3 regions of the Proteus columbae genome follow, and region 1 is predicted to be linked to each of the others. Evidence: predicted binding sites of a transcription regulator. Region 1 holds the regulator's gene; each other region holds the start of a gene.
The links. Region 1 encodes PurR, which represses purine synthesis genes. Its sites were predicted from a motif close to CANGCAAACGTTTGCNTG; they were not measured.

Region 1 (6,323 bases):
ACAATCATGGGTATTATCTATGGTTGGAATCAAACAAATATTGATGACTATTATTTAGGCTTTGTTTATTTACCTGCCTTTATTGGAATAAGCATTACCAGCATTCTCTTCGCCCCTGTCGGTGTAAAAGTTGCTTATCGCCTACCTATTCCAAGAGTTCGCCAAATATTTGCATTATTTCTATTCTTAGTCGTAGTGAAAATGATGTATACACTGATGATAGAGTAAGCAGAAAATGCAACAATCAGAGGATATAGGCTCTAAACACAGTCGATATTTTACTGCTTTACGAGTTGCTCTGTGGGATATACTCTTATGAGTATAATTAATCTATATGGCTTATAACTATAGATAAAAGATATTTAGCTGTTATTTCAGCAGATTTTTGTTAAAATAATTAGCAAAATAGTAACAACTTAGTGATTCATTTGCCTCATTCTATCAATTCAAATGATTTTGATGGAATGATTTCAGGCACAAAACCCGAAATAGATAGTTTAAAGGAGTACGCAATGTCTTTCGAATTACCAAAATTACCTTATGCGTTAGATGCTCTTGAGCCACACATCTCTAAAGAAACTTTAGAATATCACTACGGCAAACACCACCAAACTTACGTAACCAATTTAAATAACCTGGTTAAAGGTACTGATTTAGAAAGCAAATCCTTAGAAGAAATCATCAAATCTACTGATGGTGGTATCTTTAATAATGCAGCTCAAGTATGGAACCACACTTTCTACTGGAACTGTTTAGCACCAAATGCAGGCGGCGCACCAACAGGTAAAGTTGCTGATGCTATCAACAAAGCATTCGGCTCTTTTGAAGAGTTCAAAAAGCAATTTAATGATGCGGCAGCTAAAAACTTCGGTTCAGGTTGGACTTGGTTAGTTAAAAAAGCAGACGGTTCAGTTGCGATTGTTAACACGTCTAATGCTGCTACTCCAGTTTCAGGCGCAGACAAACCACTGTTAACAGTAGACGTATGGGAACATGCTTACTACATCGACTACCGTAATGCGCGCGTTAAATATTTAGAAGAGTTCTGGGCACTGGTTAACTGGTCATTTGTTGAAGCTAACCTTGCTTAATTGAGCTTGATAATCAAAGGTGAGTGATTGAGATTCATTTTTGGTGACAAAATAACAAAGGGCCTTGAGCCCTTTGTTATATTCAGATATTCGATAATCTATTATTTAAATTGATCGGATATTCTATAAAGCAGTGATTAGAACAACATAGTCGAAAATAAAACAATCATAACAAGCGCTGCTACTGCTGTACTCAAACCAAATTTCAGATCCGTATCCATCTATTTCTCCCTCAAAATGATTATAATACACTTTTTTAACCATAACCTTGTCATGGTTAATTATTATCACATATCAAAATTTGCTAAAATAGCGACTAGTGCACAATTTATAACATTGATTAATACTTTCACTTTTGAGCTAGATCATACAAAATTCACAGCTAATCGCTAAATTATTGCCAGTGTTTGCCCTATGTATGACTATACTGGCAGTTAAACCATAAAATTAGATAAAAGAGACCAATGAAGGTCAGGAGTTTTCCACACCATGGCAACAATAAAAGACGTGGCAAAACGCGCAGGCGTATCAACCACGACTGTTTCTCATGTGATCAACAAAACACGTTTTGTTGCTGAGAACACACGGGCAGCAGTTTGGGCCGCTATAAAAGAATTAAATTATTCGCCTAGTGCCGTTGCGCGTAGTTTAAAAGTCAATCACACCAAATCTATTGGCCTGTTAGCCACGTCCAGTGAAGCTCCTTACTTTGCTGAAGTGATTGAAGCTGTTGAAAATAGTTGTTATAGCAAAGGCTACACACTGATTTTATGTAATTCACATAATAACCTCGATAAACAAAAAGCCTATTTAGCGATGCTGGCACAAAAACGTGTTGATGGGTTATTAGTCATGTGTTCTGAATACCCCGATCACCTTCTGACACTGTTAGAAGGCTATCGTAATATTCCAATGGTTGTCATGGATTGGGGTAAGGCGCGTGGTGACTTTACCGATACGATTATCGATAATGCTTTTCATGGTGGCTATATTGCGGGTCGTTACCTTATTGAACGTGGTCATCGTGATATTGGTATTATCCCTGGTCCATTAGAACGTAATACCGGTGGTGGTCGCTTACAAGGTTTCTTAAAAGCCATGGAAGAAGCAAAAATCACAGTAAAAGATGAGTGGATTGTACAAGGCGACTTTGAGCCAGAATCTGGTTATAAAGCCATGTATCAGATGCTAAATCAAAAACATCGCCCTACTGCTGTTTTTTGTGGTGGTGATGTGATGGCAATGGGCGCAATTTGTGCCGCTGATGAGCTAGGTTTACGTGTTCCTTTCGATATTTCCATTGTGGGTTACGACAATATTCGTAATGCGCGTTATTTTACGCCAGCATTAACCACAGTCCACCAGCCAAAAGAGCGTTTAGGTCAAATGGCTTTGTCAATGTTGCTTGATCGCATCGTCAACAAACGCGAAGACGCCCAAACAATCGAAGTTCATCCACGATTAGTTGAGCGCCGTTCAGTTGCTGACGGTCCTTTTATTGACTACCGTCGTTAATTCAGATTTATTCGGCTATCTGATTTCTAGCGAAGCCATTCCTCATTTAAGGTTTGGCTATCTCCAAGATAATCTAACAACCATGTCAAAGCGGGTGATTCACTTTTATCGACCCACGTCAGGCAGCATGGGCTGTCTGGCAATGGTTGTGCCAGTTGTAAAGTAACCAGCTTACCTTGTTCAATTAAAGGTTCAGCACGATGCCAAGGCACCATTCCTACGCATAATCCCGCTAACAAGCATTCAAGCCCCATATCCCATGTCGGAACAACCATTCTACGCTGATTATTTAGCGCCCAAGTGTCACGCTTTGGTAAACTGCGTGAAGTATCTTCTAAGCATAAACTTGGATAAGGTCGCATCTCATCATCCGTTAATGGATGTTGTGCTTTCGCTAAAGGGTGATCAACATGACAAACACAGCGCCAAGGCATAAATCCCATATCTCTAAAACTATAACGTTCACCAATTGGTGAGGCTCTTGTTGCACCAATCGCTAAATCAACACGACCATTAACTAAGGAGTCCCATACGCCATTAAACACTTCAGGGTAGACATACAGCTCAATATCAGGAAAATGGCGGTAGAAATCGAGAATAAGTTGTTGTGTTCTTTCAGGTTTAACAATGCAATCAACTGCTATACTAAATTGACCGCGCCACCCATTAGAAACTTGTTGACAAAGATGCCGAGTGTCATTCATTTTTTTGATAACAGATCGTGCTTCTTTGATGAAAATTTTACCTGCATCGGTTAATTCTACATCACGGTGACGGCGCTCAAACAAAGGAACGGCAAGCCATTCCTCTAATTGCCGAACAGTGTAACTAACGGCGGATGGCACTCTGTGCAATTCTTGAGCAGCGGAGCTAAAACTTCCTGTTCTTGCAACTGCATCAACAACTTCTAAAGAGTATTCTGACCACATAGAGTTTATTCCTTTGAAAATTTTTCACAGCATTAACCAAATATTCCCGTTTCACAAGTAAAATAGGTCTTAGTTACAATACATAAAATGTTCTACATCACATAGCATAGAAAATAAAATGAATTCTAAAACTTCCACACAATCAAAAACACCTATGAGCTTTATGGTGTACCTAGCGGGTTTGAGTATGCTAGGTTACTTAGCTATTGATATGTACTTACCTGCATTTGGTATGATGCAGCGTGAACTCTCTATCAGCGAAGGTGCTATTAGTAATAGCTTAAGTATCTTTTTATTTGGCTTTGCTGTTGCTCAATTACTTTGGGGACCTCTTTCTGACAAAGTCGGTCGTAAGCCTATTCTACTTATTGGTTTAAGCCTTTTCTCTTTAGGCTGTCTTGGTATGCTGTGGGTTGAGAGTGCAACTGGCTTACTTGCTATGCGCTTCCTACAAGCTTTCGGCGTTTGCTCTGCCGCTGTTATTTGGCAAGCTCTTGTCATCGACCGTTTTGATGAATCTCGCGCTCAGCACGTTTTTGCTTTAATTATGCCACTGGTTGCATTATCACCAGCACTTGCACCTTTAATCGGTGCTTCGTTATTAAATCACGGTGGCTGGCGTATGATTTTCATGGTGTTAATGGCTGTAACATTAGTTCTAATGTTACCGACATTAATGCTAAAAAACATTAAACAAAAATCAGTCACTGATGAAAACCAATCTACCGCTTCATTTACGACTTTACTAAAATCCCCTCTCTACACAGGTAACGTATTAGTTTACGCTTCTTGTAGTGCAGGTTTCTTTGCTTGGTTAGCTGGCTCACCAATCATTCTTGAAAAGATGGGCTACTCTCCACAGGATATCGGTTTAAGTTATATTCCACAAACTATTGCATTTATGGTAGGTGGTTATGGCTGTCGTATTTTACTGTCAAAAATGACAGGTAAAACGCTACTGCCACTGTTGTTAATTGGTTATGCTGTCAGTATGACTGCGTTATACCTTGTTGCTAAATTTACTGAGCCAACATTAACGACTATTTTAATTCCATTCTGTATTATGGCTGCAATGAATGGTGCATCATATCCAATCGCAGTATCTAATGCTTTATCTGCTTACCCTGAAATTAGTGGTAAAGCAGCTGCATTACAAAATGCACTTCAACTGGGTCTTTGTAGCTTAGCAAGTTTTATTGTGTCCGCATTTATCAGCCAACAACCTCTGATTAACACCACTGCAATTATGGCGTTAACAGCAATTCCAATGGCGGTTGGCTACTTTATTCAGCGCAATAAATCTGTTACCAAGCACACGATTCAAACCGCAGAATAATCGCTCTCCTTATTTTAAGAATCATCTTAAAAAGGCCATTTTATAAAAAATGGCCTTTTTCTTTTCTAGAGAAAAATATGCTACGTCTCTATACTTACCTATACGCTGTAATAGCGTTTTGTTTATTTTTCTTTCGGATTTTGAGACATTAAACAGATTATTTGCTGATTATGTCAGATTAGTTGTTTTATTAATTCTATTCGTTCAATTCATAATGAACACAATACCATTTTAATACTATCAATCTGTACACATCCTTTCTTAGCTTTATGTTTCAAAACCCGCTTAGTTTACGCGGAGAGTATATGAGTACATCTTGTGTAGAAGAAGGCCGAAAGACCTCCAACGATCCTTATGAAAAGATCGTAATAGAACTGTTAGCTCACACAGATATTCGAATTAATGGTTCAGAACCTTATGATATTCAGGTTCATAATCAGAATTTTTATAAAAGAGTATTACAGCAAGGCTCATTAGGTCTCGGCGAAAGTTATATGGATGGTTGGTGGGATTGTGAGCGGCTGGATATATTCTTTCATAAAGTCTTACGTGCTGGTCTTGAAAATAAGCTCCCACAAAATCTACGTGATATTTTCAAGATTGCGACAGCCCGCCTTTTTAATCTGCAAACACAAAAACGCGCATGGATGGTAGGTAAAGAGCATTACGATCTTGGTAATGATCTATTTACCGCCATGCTTGATCCTAATATGCAATATTCCTGTGGTTACTGGAAAAATGCAGATAATTTAGCCCAAGCCCAAGAGCATAAATTAGATTTAATTTGCCGAAAATTAGATTTAAAGCCAGGTATGACCTTATTGGATATTGGCTGTGGCTGGGGTGGACTAGCAGGCTACGCAGCCAAATACTTTGGCGTATCTGTTACGGGTGTCACCATTTCTGTTGAGCAACAAAAACTAGCACAAGCTCGATGCCAAGGACTTGATGTTAATATTATTTTAGAAGACTATCGTGATTTACATGAAAAATTTGATCGCATAGTTTCAGTGGGGATGTTCGAACACGTTGGGCCTAAAAATTATGCAACTTATTTTGATGTAGTTCGTCATAATTTAAAAGAAGATGGTCTGTTTTTATTGCACACCATTGGTTCTAACCGCGATAAAGTGAATGTAGATAGCTGGATAAGCAAATATATCTTTCCTAATGGGTGTTTACCGTCTATTCAAAAAATTGCTCATGCAATGGACAATAAATTTGTGATGGAAGATTGGCATAACTTTGGCGCTGATTACGATAAAACATTAATGGCATGGTATCAGCGTTTTTTAGCGTGTTGGCCGAATATTGAATCTAACTACACACCGCGTTTTAAACGTATGTTTAGCTATTATCTTAATGCCTGTGCTGGCGCATTTCGTGCCAGAGATATTCAGTTATGGCAAATAGTACTAAGCCCTAAAGGCCATATTGGCGGTTTACAGATCC
Region 2 (6,323 bases), 540 kb from region 1:
CCAGATTTGTTGATTAGGTGAGATTTGGCGTTCATTAATTAAAAAGATTTGGTTTCGCGCCATTTCAAGTAACAAATCATTATATAAAGCATCAAACTCTTGGTCGGCTTTAGCTACTTTTGATTGAATTTTCTTTATAAGATGGCGAGCATGGCTTGACGCGGAGCGTGAGCCACGTTCTTCATTAATCAAAATACGGCGTTTTACATCGGCAAAACGAACCTTGTAAAACTCATCAAGATTATTTGAATAGATCCCCAGAAACCTGACTCTTTCAATTAACGGGTTTCTTTTATCAGCCGCTTCTTGTAATACACGTTCATTAAATGCAAGCCAACTGATCTCTTTATCAATATAGAGTCGTTCCTGGGACATCTGAACTCCAACAAGGGTTAAAGTTAAAACTTAATATCTGAATAAATCAGACGTGTTGCTTAATAGTCGCACCCGGTTTAACAAAATTCTCGGGTTTCGCCTCTTTGGCTTTTTGTTCAAAATAAGGTGCTTGGAAAGTACACATTCTAATCGCAGAACGGTAGGCACCGTTAACAAAAAACTCATCTATTAAATCACCTTCTTTTTTAAAGCCAAGCTTTTCATAAATATGAATCGCTTTAGCATTCTCTTTATCGACGATTAAATAGAGTTTGTATAAATTAAGTACAGAAAATGCATAATCCATCGCAAGTTTCGCCGCGCGTGCAGCATATCCATGGCCTTGATGCGCAGGAGCAATGATAATTTGGAATTCAGCACGACGGTGAACATAATCAATTTCAACCAACTCGACAAGTCCAACTTTAGTGCCGTCACTTTCAGCAATAAAACGGCGTTCACTTTGGTCGTGAATATGTTTTTCATAAAGGTCGCTTAACTCGATAAAAGCCTCATAAGGCTCTTCAAACCAATAGCGCATAACGCTGGCGTTATTATCAAGTTGATGGACAAAAGAGAGATCTTCTCGTTCGAGAGGACGTAATTTTATAGGTGGAACTTTCTTACCACCGGACATAAGCACCTCGGTGAATGCATTGAATAAAAAGAGAAAAGGGTGACACAAAAAAAGTCACGTGGGCTACAGTGTAGCACAATGTGACTTTTTATCTTAAACGAAATAGTCAACCAAGGTTGTCGAAAAGCGCAATATCATCGAGAACGGCTTGATTATTCTGCATTTTTAATCGCTCGTCAGCTAACCAACCGATCGCTAGTGGATAAATACGATACTCTTCTGCTTGTATTCTTGTTTGTAATGATTGTTCAGTATCATCTGGTAAAACAGGAATGCGAGCTTGAATAATCATGGGACCACCATCAAGTTCTTCTGTAACAAAATGGACGGTAACGCCATGAAAAGAGTCTTTATTCGCTAAAACTTGGCGATGAGTGTGTAATCCGGGATATTTAGGAAGTAAAGAAGGATGAATATTTAATAATTTATGCTGATAATGAGTCACAAAATCAGGCGATAAAATACGCATAAAACCGGCTAAAACCACAATGTCGGGCTGATAAGCATCGATTTTTTCAATTAATGCTTTATCGTAATCAGTTCTGTCATTATATAGAGTTGGATCAACAAAATATGCTGGAATATCAGCAAGTTTTGCCCGTTCAAGACCATACGCATTAGCTTTATTACTTAAGACAGCAACCACATTACCCGTGATTTTATTTGCCCTACAGGCGTCAATAATCGCCTGTAGGTTGCTGCCGTTTCCTGAGATGAGGACGACAATATTTTTCATACACATGTTTTCATTAGTTAATAATAACTTGTGCTTCACCCGCAGCTTGTGGCGCAATTTCACCAATTAACCATGCGTTTTCACCACACTCAGCAAGATGTGCTAATGTTTTTTCAACGTCATTTGGGTTAACGGCAATTAACAATCCAACACCACAGTTAAAGGTACGATACATTTCATGTGTGCTGACTTGTCCCGCATCTTGTAACCATTTAAAAACCAGTGGCCATTCCCAGCTTTTACTATCAATACGCGCTTGCGTATTTTCAGGTAATACACGAGGAATATTTTCCCAGAATCCGCCACCTGTAATATGTGCCACAGCATGGATATCCACATTTTCAATTAATGAAAGTAGTGACTTTACATAAATACGAGTAGGGGCTAATAGGTGATCAGCTAATGATTTATTACCTAAGGATGTGCTTTCAGCTTGTGTATTGCTGACTTCAAGAATTTTTCTGACTAATGAATAACCATTAGAATGAGGACCACTTGATGCTAAAGCGATTAGAGCATCGCCAGTTTTAACTTTGCTACCATCGATAATTTCTGATTTTTCAACCACGCCGACACAAAAGCCTGCGATATCATAATCATTACCGTGATACATTCCTGGCATTTCAGCAGTTTCACCACCGACTAATGCACAACCAGATTGCTTACAACCTTCTGCAATACCTGTTACTACGCGTGCTGCGGTATCGACATCTAATTTTCCTGTGGCATAGTAGTCAAGGAAGAAAAGGGGTTCTGCACCTTGAACAATTAAATCGTTGACACACATTGCGACTAAATCAATCCCGATGTCATCATGGCGATTTAAATCCATCGCAAGGCGAAGTTTAGTTCCTACGCCATCTGTGCCTGAAACTAAAATAGGTTCACGGTATTTAGATGGAATTGCACAAAGTGCGCCAAAGCCACCTAAACCCCCCATAACTTCAGGACGGCGGGTTTCTTTTACTACACCTTTGATACGATCGACTAAAGCATTACCTGCATCAATATCGACACCGGCATCTTTATAGCTGAGAGAGGATTTGTTAGTCACGTAGAGCCCTCACGGCAAGTTGCTGTTAAGAAAAAATGTGTGCGAGCGCTATTCTAACAGGCAAAGCAAACGTTTGCGAGGATCTTCTTTGTAGGTCACAATTATTCATGTTGGTGTGGTTAAAAGCTGTGCGCTTGATCAATATCAATAGAAAAACGATGGAATATTGGCAAAAAAGCGGTATAATCTCGCGATTTTTTTGTCAGGCTGCGTCGTACATTAGGAGAAATTATGAAGATCGTTGAGGTAAAACACCCACTCATTCAACATAAATTGGGGCTGATGCGAGATCATGATATAAGCACTAAACGCTTTCGTGAACTGGCTTCAGAAGTTTCCAGTCTACTGACGTATGAAGCTACCGCCGATTTAGAAACAGAGACGGTAACAATAGAAGGTTGGTGTGGTTCGGTAGAGATAGAACAGATTAAAGGAAAAAAAATCACAGTAGTTCCTATCCTCCGTGCAGGTATCGGGATGATGGACGGAGTATTAGAAAATATTCCTAGTGCCCGAATCAGTGTAGTTGGCGTTTACCGCGATGAAGAAACATTAAAACCTGTCCCTTACTTCCAGAAATTAGCATCCAATATTGAAGAGCGTATGGCTCTTGTTGTTGACCCTATGTTAGCAACAGGCGGCTCTATGATTGCCACAATTGATTTATTAAAAAATGCGGGTTGTACTTCAATTAAAGTATTAGTACTGGTTGCTGCTCCAGAAGGTATTAAGGCATTAGAAGAAGCTCATCCAGATGTGGAATTATATACTGCATCTATTGATAGCCATCTTAATGAGCACGGGTACATCGTTCCAGGTCTTGGCGATGCTGGTGATAAGATATTTGGTACAAAATAATAATTAAGCCGACTTTGATAGTCGGCTTTTTTTTGAACCTAAATATCTTGTTCTATAGTTAGAAATATACAAACCAATTTCACATTCATATCAAAGAGAGGTCGTAAGCATGACTCGTCGTGCAATCGGGGTAGAAGAGCGCCCACCATTATTACAAACAATTCCGTTGAGTCTTCAACATCTGTTTGCAATGTTTGGCGCCACCGTACTTGTGCCAATTTTATTTAAAGTTAATCCGGCAACAATATTGTTATTTAACGGGATCGGAACCCTGCTTTATCTCTTTATTTGTAAAGGACGCATTCCTGCTTATTTAGGTTCAAGTTTTGCGTTTATCTCACCTGTACTTTTATTGTTACCTTTAGGGTATGAATTAGCACTTGGGGGATTCATCGTCTGTGGAGTGTTATTTTGTATCGTTGCAGGTATTGTCAAAATAGCAGGGCGAGGCTGGATTAATGTGATGTTTCCGCCTGCGGCAATGGGCGCAATCGTTGCCGTCATCGGACTTGAATTAGCAGGAACCGCTGCGGGAATGGCAGGATTATTACCAAGTGCAGATGCACCAGTTGATAGTCAGACACTGCTTATTTCTATGGTGACTCTAGGTGTGACTATCTTAGGCTCTGTGATGTTTAGAGGATTCCTTGCTATTATTCCTATTCTTATTGGGGTATTAGCAGGTTATGCACTCTCTTTCTTCTTGGGCGTTGTTGATATTACACCAATTAAAGAAGCTAACTGGTTTGCACTACCGACATTCTATTCACCGCGTTTTGAATGGAGTGCTATCTTTATTATTCTGCCTGCCGCATTAGTTGTTATTGCTGAGCACGTTGGACACCTTGTTGTTACAGCAAATATTGTACAACGCGATTTAATGAAAAACCCAGGTTTACATCGTTCTATGTTCGCAAACGGTTTCTCTACCATTATCTCGGGTTTCTTTGGTTCAACACCTAATACCACTTATGGTGAAAACATTGGTGTTATGGCTATCACTAAGGTTTACAGCTCATGGGTTATTGGTGGTGCGGCAATTCTCGCTATCTTATTATCTTGTGTCGGTAAACTGGCTGCGGCTATTGCTGCTGTACCTGTTCCTGTTATGGGTGGGGTTTCATTACTGCTTTACGGTGTCATTGGTGCATCAGGTATTCGTGTCTTGTTAGATTCAAAAGTGGATTACAACAAACCGCAAAACTTGATATTAACTGCCATTATTCTGATTGTCGGTGTGAGTGGTGCTTCCATTCAAATTGGTGCTGCTGAATTAAAAGGCATGGCATTAGCAACCATCGTGGGTATTGTTTTAAGCTTGATCTTTAAATTAGTGAGTGTTGTTCGCCCTGAAACAGAATTAGTGGATAACACCATTGAATCGGTTAGTGGTACAGCAAACAAAAAGTAATCGATTAAGTAAATCTAAAGCAATATGCTGAAATTAATAAAAAAGGTGGATGATCTCCACCTTTTTTATTGTGTTTTATTTTTATGTCATATTAAAAACTAAGATTTTTGATGTTTTAAGTATTAAAAACTTAGAAAAGCATGATTAATTCAATCATGATGTTTATTTAAATAAAATAAATGAGACAATGGGTGTCTGTTCTTATGCGAAATAGACATTTTATCTGCTATTTAAGTGATATTCGTTTTAAGGTTGGGGTGTTTCAAAAAAGGTATAACGTAATTTATGGAAAAGCTGATTGAAATTTATGATTTCATTACATCAAAGCAGATTTTTACCACAATATTTTTAGTTATTGTGTTGCTGGTGGTGTGGTTTCTCGCCAAAATGATTTTCCGCCGAATAGCAAAGCGTTTACTTTTTTTATTTACAGAGCTTTCAGATGAAGAAACCATAGAAGATATCGCTAAAAAGAGCGCATCTATTGTTGCAGTTACACTTGTTCTCTATATTAATCAGCTACTACCGTCTTTTTCAGCTGAAATGAATATTATTTTTGAGACGGTTGCTCGCGCCTTTATTATCATCAATATCGCCTCATTGCTTAATAACGCTCTTGATATCTTCAATATTAGGCACGCTAAAAAAGCGTGGCATCGGAATAATTCCATCAAAGGCTATATTGAAATTGCCAAAATTGTGGTCTGGATTATCTCTTTTATCCTGATCATTGCGTTATTTACTGAGCAATCACCACTTATTATTATCTCAAGCTTTGGTGCCATTGCTGCGGTGTTAATGTTTGTTTTTCAGCATACACTTATCTCTTTTGTTGCCAATATTCTTATCTCTAACGGAAAAGTATTAAAGCTTTATGATTGGATTGAATTACCCAGTAGTAATATCAGCGGTGAGGTTATTGATATCGCATTACATACGATCACTGTACGTAATTGGGATAATACAATTTCCCGTATTCCAACCAAAGACTTTTTGACCGAAAAATATACTAACTGGCAACCGATGTTTTCATCGGGAGGGCGTCGGATTAAACGTAGTTTTTATATTGACCAATCTTCGATTTCATTTGCAACGCAAGAGTTAGTATTAGAATTAAAAAATACAGCGCCGCTTCGTAAAAGCATAGAAACGATGCTTGAAGGAAAAGAAGAAGATATTGGCGATATTAATGAGTGGTTAGAAACAAAAGGAGTGACTAACTTACAGTTATTTCGTAAGTACATGCTAAATT
Region 3 (6,323 bases), 940 kb from region 1:
GCTTGAGCGAAAAACGCTAAGCACAATAGCAAAATGGCACAAATGTTTTTCCATATTGTGCTGTGAAAAAAAGAAATTAACATGAATAAACGCCTAATTATTAATAAAATAAAAAGTAATTAAATAATGAATATTTATTTTATTACTTTTTATTTTATTCTTATTAAATTGAAGTGTTTTATCAAATTTAACGCAGAGGAAGTCCCCTGCGTTAATGCAGTAATTAATTTATTATTTAATTAATTTAAATAAATAAAACGATTACTGATAATCAACTTGGAAGTTGATAACGGCTTGGAATTCACCTGGAGTTACAGTTGCGTCTGCTGATTCAGCTTGAACGTAAGCAACGAATGGGATCTTAGAAACACCATTAACTAATTGTACTGGTGTTGTTGCTGTGTTCCATTTTACTGATTTGCTGCCAGCATCCATTAAGCCGATACCTGCACCAGAAGCTGAGCCAGATACGAAAGATGCTAAGTCTTTATTTGTTGCATTAACAACACTTGGTGTATAGCTAACAGTAGCTGTTTTTGCTACGGTAGTATCACAGTCTTGTAATTCGATATCTTTTTTAACGTTACCTGCTTTCTGCATATTTGCTAATGCAGAAGTTGGGATTTCACTGAAATCAACAATAACAGGACTTGAAGAAGCTGCTAATCCACAAGCTGAATTAACAATTTCACCTTTTAATTGAATTTCGCCTTTAGTTGCGCCAACTTTTGGTGCAGAAGTTTCAGCAGTTGCAACAGAATTAATACCAAATACTAAAGCAGCAGCTAAAGCAATTTTACTCAGTTTCATTATAGATAATCCCTTGAAGATCGTGCGTATTATTATTTATAGAAAAATAATATTAGTGTCGGAATATAAAAATTGATTTGCATTATATTTCGAGTTGTTTCGAATAATGACTGGTTTATATGATATCAACAAAGGCATTCTATTTGATATAACATTTTGTTGATTTACTCAATTTTCATATTTAATCTTGCCTATTCCATATTAATAGAGTTTTATGTAGGTTTATTCTTTTTATTACTCAATTTATGGGTGAAAAAGTTTATCAGGCAGATAAATTTAATAGACAATGCAATTAACATTATTTTAACTTTACAAAAAGTAATGTTATTAACATTAGGTTAGAAAAATTAATAAAATCAATTATAGATTATCGCAATATATATAATTCAATAAGTTAGATGTTAATAATGACGCGTTTAGGTTAATTTTTATCGTGAAAAAAGTTTCTCCCAAAATAATAATCATAAAATGAATAATAACGTATGAGATAATTCCTACGTATTTAAGTTAATTTTTTCTTATATTTCACTTATTCTGATAGTCCTAAAATGACTAATTGGATCATTTTAAATACAATTTACTCATTAGGTGAGTGTTTTGGCTAATGAGTGTTACATTTTTTAACACATGAATTTTCCCTATTTTGGGTAAAAAATAGCATGACAAAATGTAACAATTTTTAATATTAAGAAAATATTAATTTAGGGATTGTTTTAATGGTTGGAGTGATTTTTGAATAGTAGAAATGAAATAAATAAGCCTCTATAAAAGAGGCTATGTTGTTTAATAGGCTGTTTTTAAGTACAAAAATTATTGATAAGCCATATCTTGAGTCAATGATAATGATGAGCTTTCTTGCTCTTCATCGTTATCATTCTCTTTATCTTTAGATAATATTTTATTTTTGCTCTCTTTGGCTTGAAGGTAACCGACAAGGCTAAGTTGATATCGTCGAATGTTTTCAACATAGCGATAAGCCTCATGGCCTCTGGCATAGCCATAAGGGAGGTCTGCATAATATTTCTTTTGGCTAAGTAGAGGTAATCTTGATTTTACATCTAGCCAACTATCAGGATCGGCATTTTGTTGCTCCGTAAGCCTTCTGGCATCAAGCATATGACCAAATCCCATATTATATGCTGCCAATGCAAACCAAATTTTTTCATCTTCTGGAATAGAATCCGGCAAGCGCGAAAGGAGATGTTTAAGATATTGTGCTCCTCCTCGAACACTCTCTTCGGGATCAAGCCTGTCAGTAACGCCCATACTTGATGCAGTAGGGCGAGTTAACATCATCAATCCTCTAACTCCAGTTGGTGATGTAGCATGAGGATCCCAATGTGATTCTTGCCATGCCATAGCTGCCAATAACCGCCAATCGAAAGTATCTGCATACTTTTCAAAAAGAGGCTGATAGTTTGGCAAAATAGAATCTATCGCTGTAATAAAAGAGATAGTATCGAAGTAATCAAATGTACCTACATGGCCAAAATATTTTTCTTCTAGTCTTGCTAACACATCTTCTTGAGATAATTGATTAAAGTAATCGAGCATCGCTGCATATAAGCTATTATCTTCACCATCAGGCAAATACCACGTTAGTGGACGGCTTTCAGTGACTTCAAACCCTACGGCAACATTAGGATGAATGCGTTGTTGTACTGCAACACTGATGGAATCTGCTAGAACATAGGTTATTTTACCTTCTGATAATGCTTCTAGCAGTTGCGAGGTCGTCTGATTATCTGATTCTTCCCATTCAAGCTCGGGGTATTGCGTCTCTTTTAATGTTCGCAATAAACTTGCATGAGCTGAGCCAGCAGTGACAACAAGTCGCCCATCTAACGAATCAAAACTACGTGGTCTTAATGTCCCTTTACGGTAAATAAGCTGTTGAGAAACTGAAAAATAAGCAGGGCCACTGCGTGTCGTATCTAATCTCTCTTTATTATAAAGTAATCCGGCGGCGATAAAGTCAGCTTTATTATTCTCCAGATCATCAAACATTTGGTTGATATTTGTCCGCATATTAACGACAAGTTTCACGCCTAGGTAATCTGCAAAGCGTTTCACTAATTCATAATCGAAACCTACGGGGTCCTTTTTATCGTTCATCGTTATCAATGGTGAAGGTATCGTACTAATTCTTAACTCACCACGAGATAAAATCTTATTTATCTGCGCTTTTTGCCTATCTGGCCATGTAATATTCAACGCGATAATAGCCGCTGAAAAGAGCGCTATGATAACGATAACGAAATAGTTTATCCTTATATTATTCAATAGGTTGGTTCTCGTTAACGTTGTTTATTGTTGTGTGTAAAATCGTCATTTTAACATGGATAAATTTCCAGTAATCGAGCATTTTGCTTAACATATTGGCAAGACGCAACTTGATTACACCAATTAATCATTAAAACACTCTAAGTTAAATGCCGTTATTTTGTTCACGCAAACGGTTTCGTCTGAGCGGTTATTCTATTATACTAGGCGCGTTTCCCCTGAATGATTGGTCAGGTTAGCTGCTAAAAGAGAGAACTCAATACTATGGAAATCCTGCGTGGCTCCCCCGCTTTATCCGCGTTTCGTATTAATAAATTACTCACTCTATGTCAGGAAAATGATCTTCCTGTACAAGGTATATACGCGGAATTTGTCCATTTCGCGAAAGTGGAAGGGCAGTTATCTGAAGATGATCAAACTAAATTACGTCAACTACTGCATTATGGACCTTCATTAACAGAACATGAGCCTGTTGGGGAAATGCGAGTTGTTACACCTCGCCCGGGAACAATTTCACCTTGGTCTTCTAAAGCGACAGATATTGCACATAACTGTGGTTTAGCCAAGGTTGTCCGAATTGAACGTGGTATCGCCTACTTTATTGAGTGCGGTACGATGACAGACAATCAGTGGCAACAGCTTTATGGTTTTATTCATGATCGAATGATGGAAACCATCTTCTTAAATTATCAAGATGTAAATGCACTTTTTGCCGAGCAAACGCCAGCACCACTAAAAACGATTGATGTGCTTGCAAAAGGCAAAGATGCACTAATAAAAGCGAATATCGAAATGGGATTAGCGCTGGCAGACGATGAAGTTGATTACTTAGTCGATGCTTTTAACCGCTTACAGCGTAATCCAACAGATGTTGAGCTTTATATGTTTGCACAAGCTAACTCTGAACACTGTCGCCACAAAATATTTAATGCTGATTGGATAATTGATGGTAAAGCTCAAGATAAATCATTATTTAAAATGATTAAAAATACGTTTGAGCAAACGCCTGATTATGTCATGTCAGCTTATAAAGATAATGCGGCAGTAATGGAAGGCTCTGTGGCGGGGCGTTTTTATCCTGATACAGAAAAAGGGCATTATCACTATCATCAAGAGCCTGTACATATCTTGATGAAAGTAGAAACACATAACCACCCAACAGCAATTTCACCATGGCCGGGGGCTGCAACGGGTTCAGGCGGTGAAATTCGAGATGAAGGCGCAACGGGACGCGGTGCAAAACCTAAAGCTGGTCTAGTTGGATTTTCGGTTTCTAACTTACGTATTCCGGGATTTGAACAGCCTTGGGAAGAAGATTTTGGCAAACCAGAGCGTATTGTTAATGCATTAGACATTATGACTGAAGGTCCACTAGGTGGTGCGGCATTTAATAATGAATTCGGTCGTCCGGCATTATTAGGTTATTTCAGAACCTATGAAGAACAAGTAAATAGCCACAATGGTGTTGAAATTCGCGGCTACCATAAACCCATCATGTTAGCAGGGGGTATTGGTAATATTCGTGAAGATCACGTACAAAAAGGCGAAATCACAGTTGGTGCTAAGTTAATTGTACTTGGTGGACCCTCTATGAACATCGGTCTTGGTGGTGGTGCCGCTTCTTCTATGACATCAGGTCAATCAGATGCTGATTTAGATTTCGCCTCTGTTCAGCGTGATAACCCAGAAATGGAACGCCGTTGCCAAGAAGTTATCGACCGTTGCTGGCAATTAGGTGACGATAACCCGATCTTATTTATTCATGACGTTGGTGCTGGTGGTCTTTCTAATGCAATGCCTGAATTAGTTAATGATGGCGGTCGTGGTGGTCGTTTTGAATTACGTGATGTTCTTAATGATGAACCGGGTATGAGCCCACTTGAGATCTGGTGTAATGAATCTCAAGAGCGTTATGTATTAGCGGTATCGCCTGAAAAAATGCCTCTTTTTGATGCGTTATGTCAGCGTGAAAGAGCACCTTATACTGTGATTGGTGAAGCAACGCAAGAGCGTGAATTAGTGCTCAATGATACACACTTTGATAATAAGCCGATTGATATGCCATTAGACATATTATTAGGTAAAGCACCTAAAATGTTGCGTGATGTAAAATCACTTAAAACAGAAGGTGAGTATCTCTCCCGTAAAGATATCGATTTAAAAGATGCCGTCTATCGTGTTCTTCATTTACCAGCCGTTGCTGAAAAAACCTTCTTAATTACCATTGGTGACCGTACCGTAACAGGAATGGTTGCGCGTGATCAAATGGTCGGGCCTTGGCAAATTCCGGTTGCCAATTGTGCTGTTACCACAGCAACATTAGATAGCTATTATGGCGAAGCTATGTCTATTGGTGAACGAGCACCTATCGCACTGTTAGATTTTGCTGCCTCTGCACGTATGGCTGTCGGTGAAGCACTAACAAATATGGCGGGTTGTGATGTAGAAGCGCTTAATCGCATTAAGCTTTCGGCTAACTGGATGTCAGCAGCAGGTCATCCGGGTGAAGATGCAGGTTTATATGACGCAGTGAAAGCCATTGGTGAAGAGTTATGTCCAAAGCTAGGTATTACTATTCCTGTGGGCAAAGATTCGATGTCAATGAAGACGCGCTGGCAAGATAAAGATGGGAAAACCAAAGAGGTTACTTCTCCACTATCTTTAGTTATTACAGCATTCTCTCGTGTTGAAGATGTGCGTAAAACAGTGACGCCTGAATTATCAACACAAGCTGGAAACCGCTTGTATTTAATTGATTTGGGCAATGGTCATAATGCATTAGGTGCAACGGCACTAGCTCAAGTTTATCGCCAATTAGGTCAGAAAGCGGCTGATCTTCGTGATGTTGAACAGTTGAAACAGTTCTTCAATGTGATGCAACAATTGGTCAATGAAGGCAAATTGTTGGCCTATCACGATCGCTCTGATGGTGGGTTATTTGTCACTCTTGTAGAAATGGCATTTACAGGCCATTGTGGCTTACACGTTGATATCAGTGCTTATGATGAAGATATTTTAGCTGGACTCTTTAATGAAGAGCTCGGTGGTGTGATCCAAATTCGTGCTGAACATCAAGAAGTCGTCGAAGCATTATTTGCTGAATATGGTTTATCGGATTGTTTACATTATTTAGGTCAAGCAACAGAAAATGATGCCATTATTATCCAAAGTCGTGAAACGGAAGTTTACAACGAAAAACGCAGTACATTGCGTCTTTGGTGGGCAGAAAC

Region 2: purM (phosphoribosylformylglycinamidine cyclo-ligase) is a predicted target of PurR. The motif match lies at 2,865-2,882, and genes of this name have one in related genera.
Region 3: purL (phosphoribosylformylglycinamidine synthase) is a predicted target of PurR. The motif match lies at 3,259-3,276, and genes of this name have one in related genera.

Annotation. Positions count from the first base shown of each region.
Region 1 covers NZ_CP043925.1:1,775,091-1,781,413, reverse strand. Annotated here, with positions in the region: gene F1325_RS08620 (sulfite exporter TauE/SafE family protein) at 1-228, shown strand, start outside; gene sodB (superoxide dismutase [Fe]) at 513-1,091, shown strand; gene F1325_RS19560 (YnhF family membrane protein) at 1,229-1,312, opposite strand; gene purR (HTH-type transcriptional repressor PurR) at 1,581-2,606, shown strand; gene punR (DNA-binding transcriptional activator PunR) at 2,633-3,535, opposite strand; gene punC (purine nucleoside transporter PunC) at 3,654-4,871, shown strand; gene cfa (cyclopropane fatty acyl phospholipid synthase) at 5,177-6,323, shown strand, end outside.
Region 2 covers NZ_CP043925.1:2,311,900-2,318,222, reverse strand. Annotated here, with positions in the region: gene ppk1 (polyphosphate kinase 1) at 1-375, opposite strand, end outside; gene speG (spermidine N1-acetyltransferase) at 422-1,012, opposite strand; gene purN (phosphoribosylglycinamide formyltransferase) at 1,119-1,748, opposite strand; gene purM (phosphoribosylformylglycinamidine cyclo-ligase) at 1,762-2,802, opposite strand; gene upp (uracil phosphoribosyltransferase) at 3,034-3,660, shown strand; gene uraA (uracil permease) at 3,770-5,071, shown strand; gene F1325_RS11060 (mechanosensitive ion channel family protein) at 5,357-6,323, shown strand, end outside.
Region 3 covers NZ_CP043925.1:2,717,885-2,724,207, reverse strand. Annotated here, with positions in the region: gene F1325_RS13025 (fimbria/pilus outer membrane usher protein) at 1-83, opposite strand, end outside; gene F1325_RS13020 (fimbrial protein) at 262-810, opposite strand; gene mltF (membrane-bound lytic murein transglycosylase MltF) at 1,621-3,093, opposite strand; gene purL (phosphoribosylformylglycinamidine synthase) at 3,358-6,323, shown strand, end outside.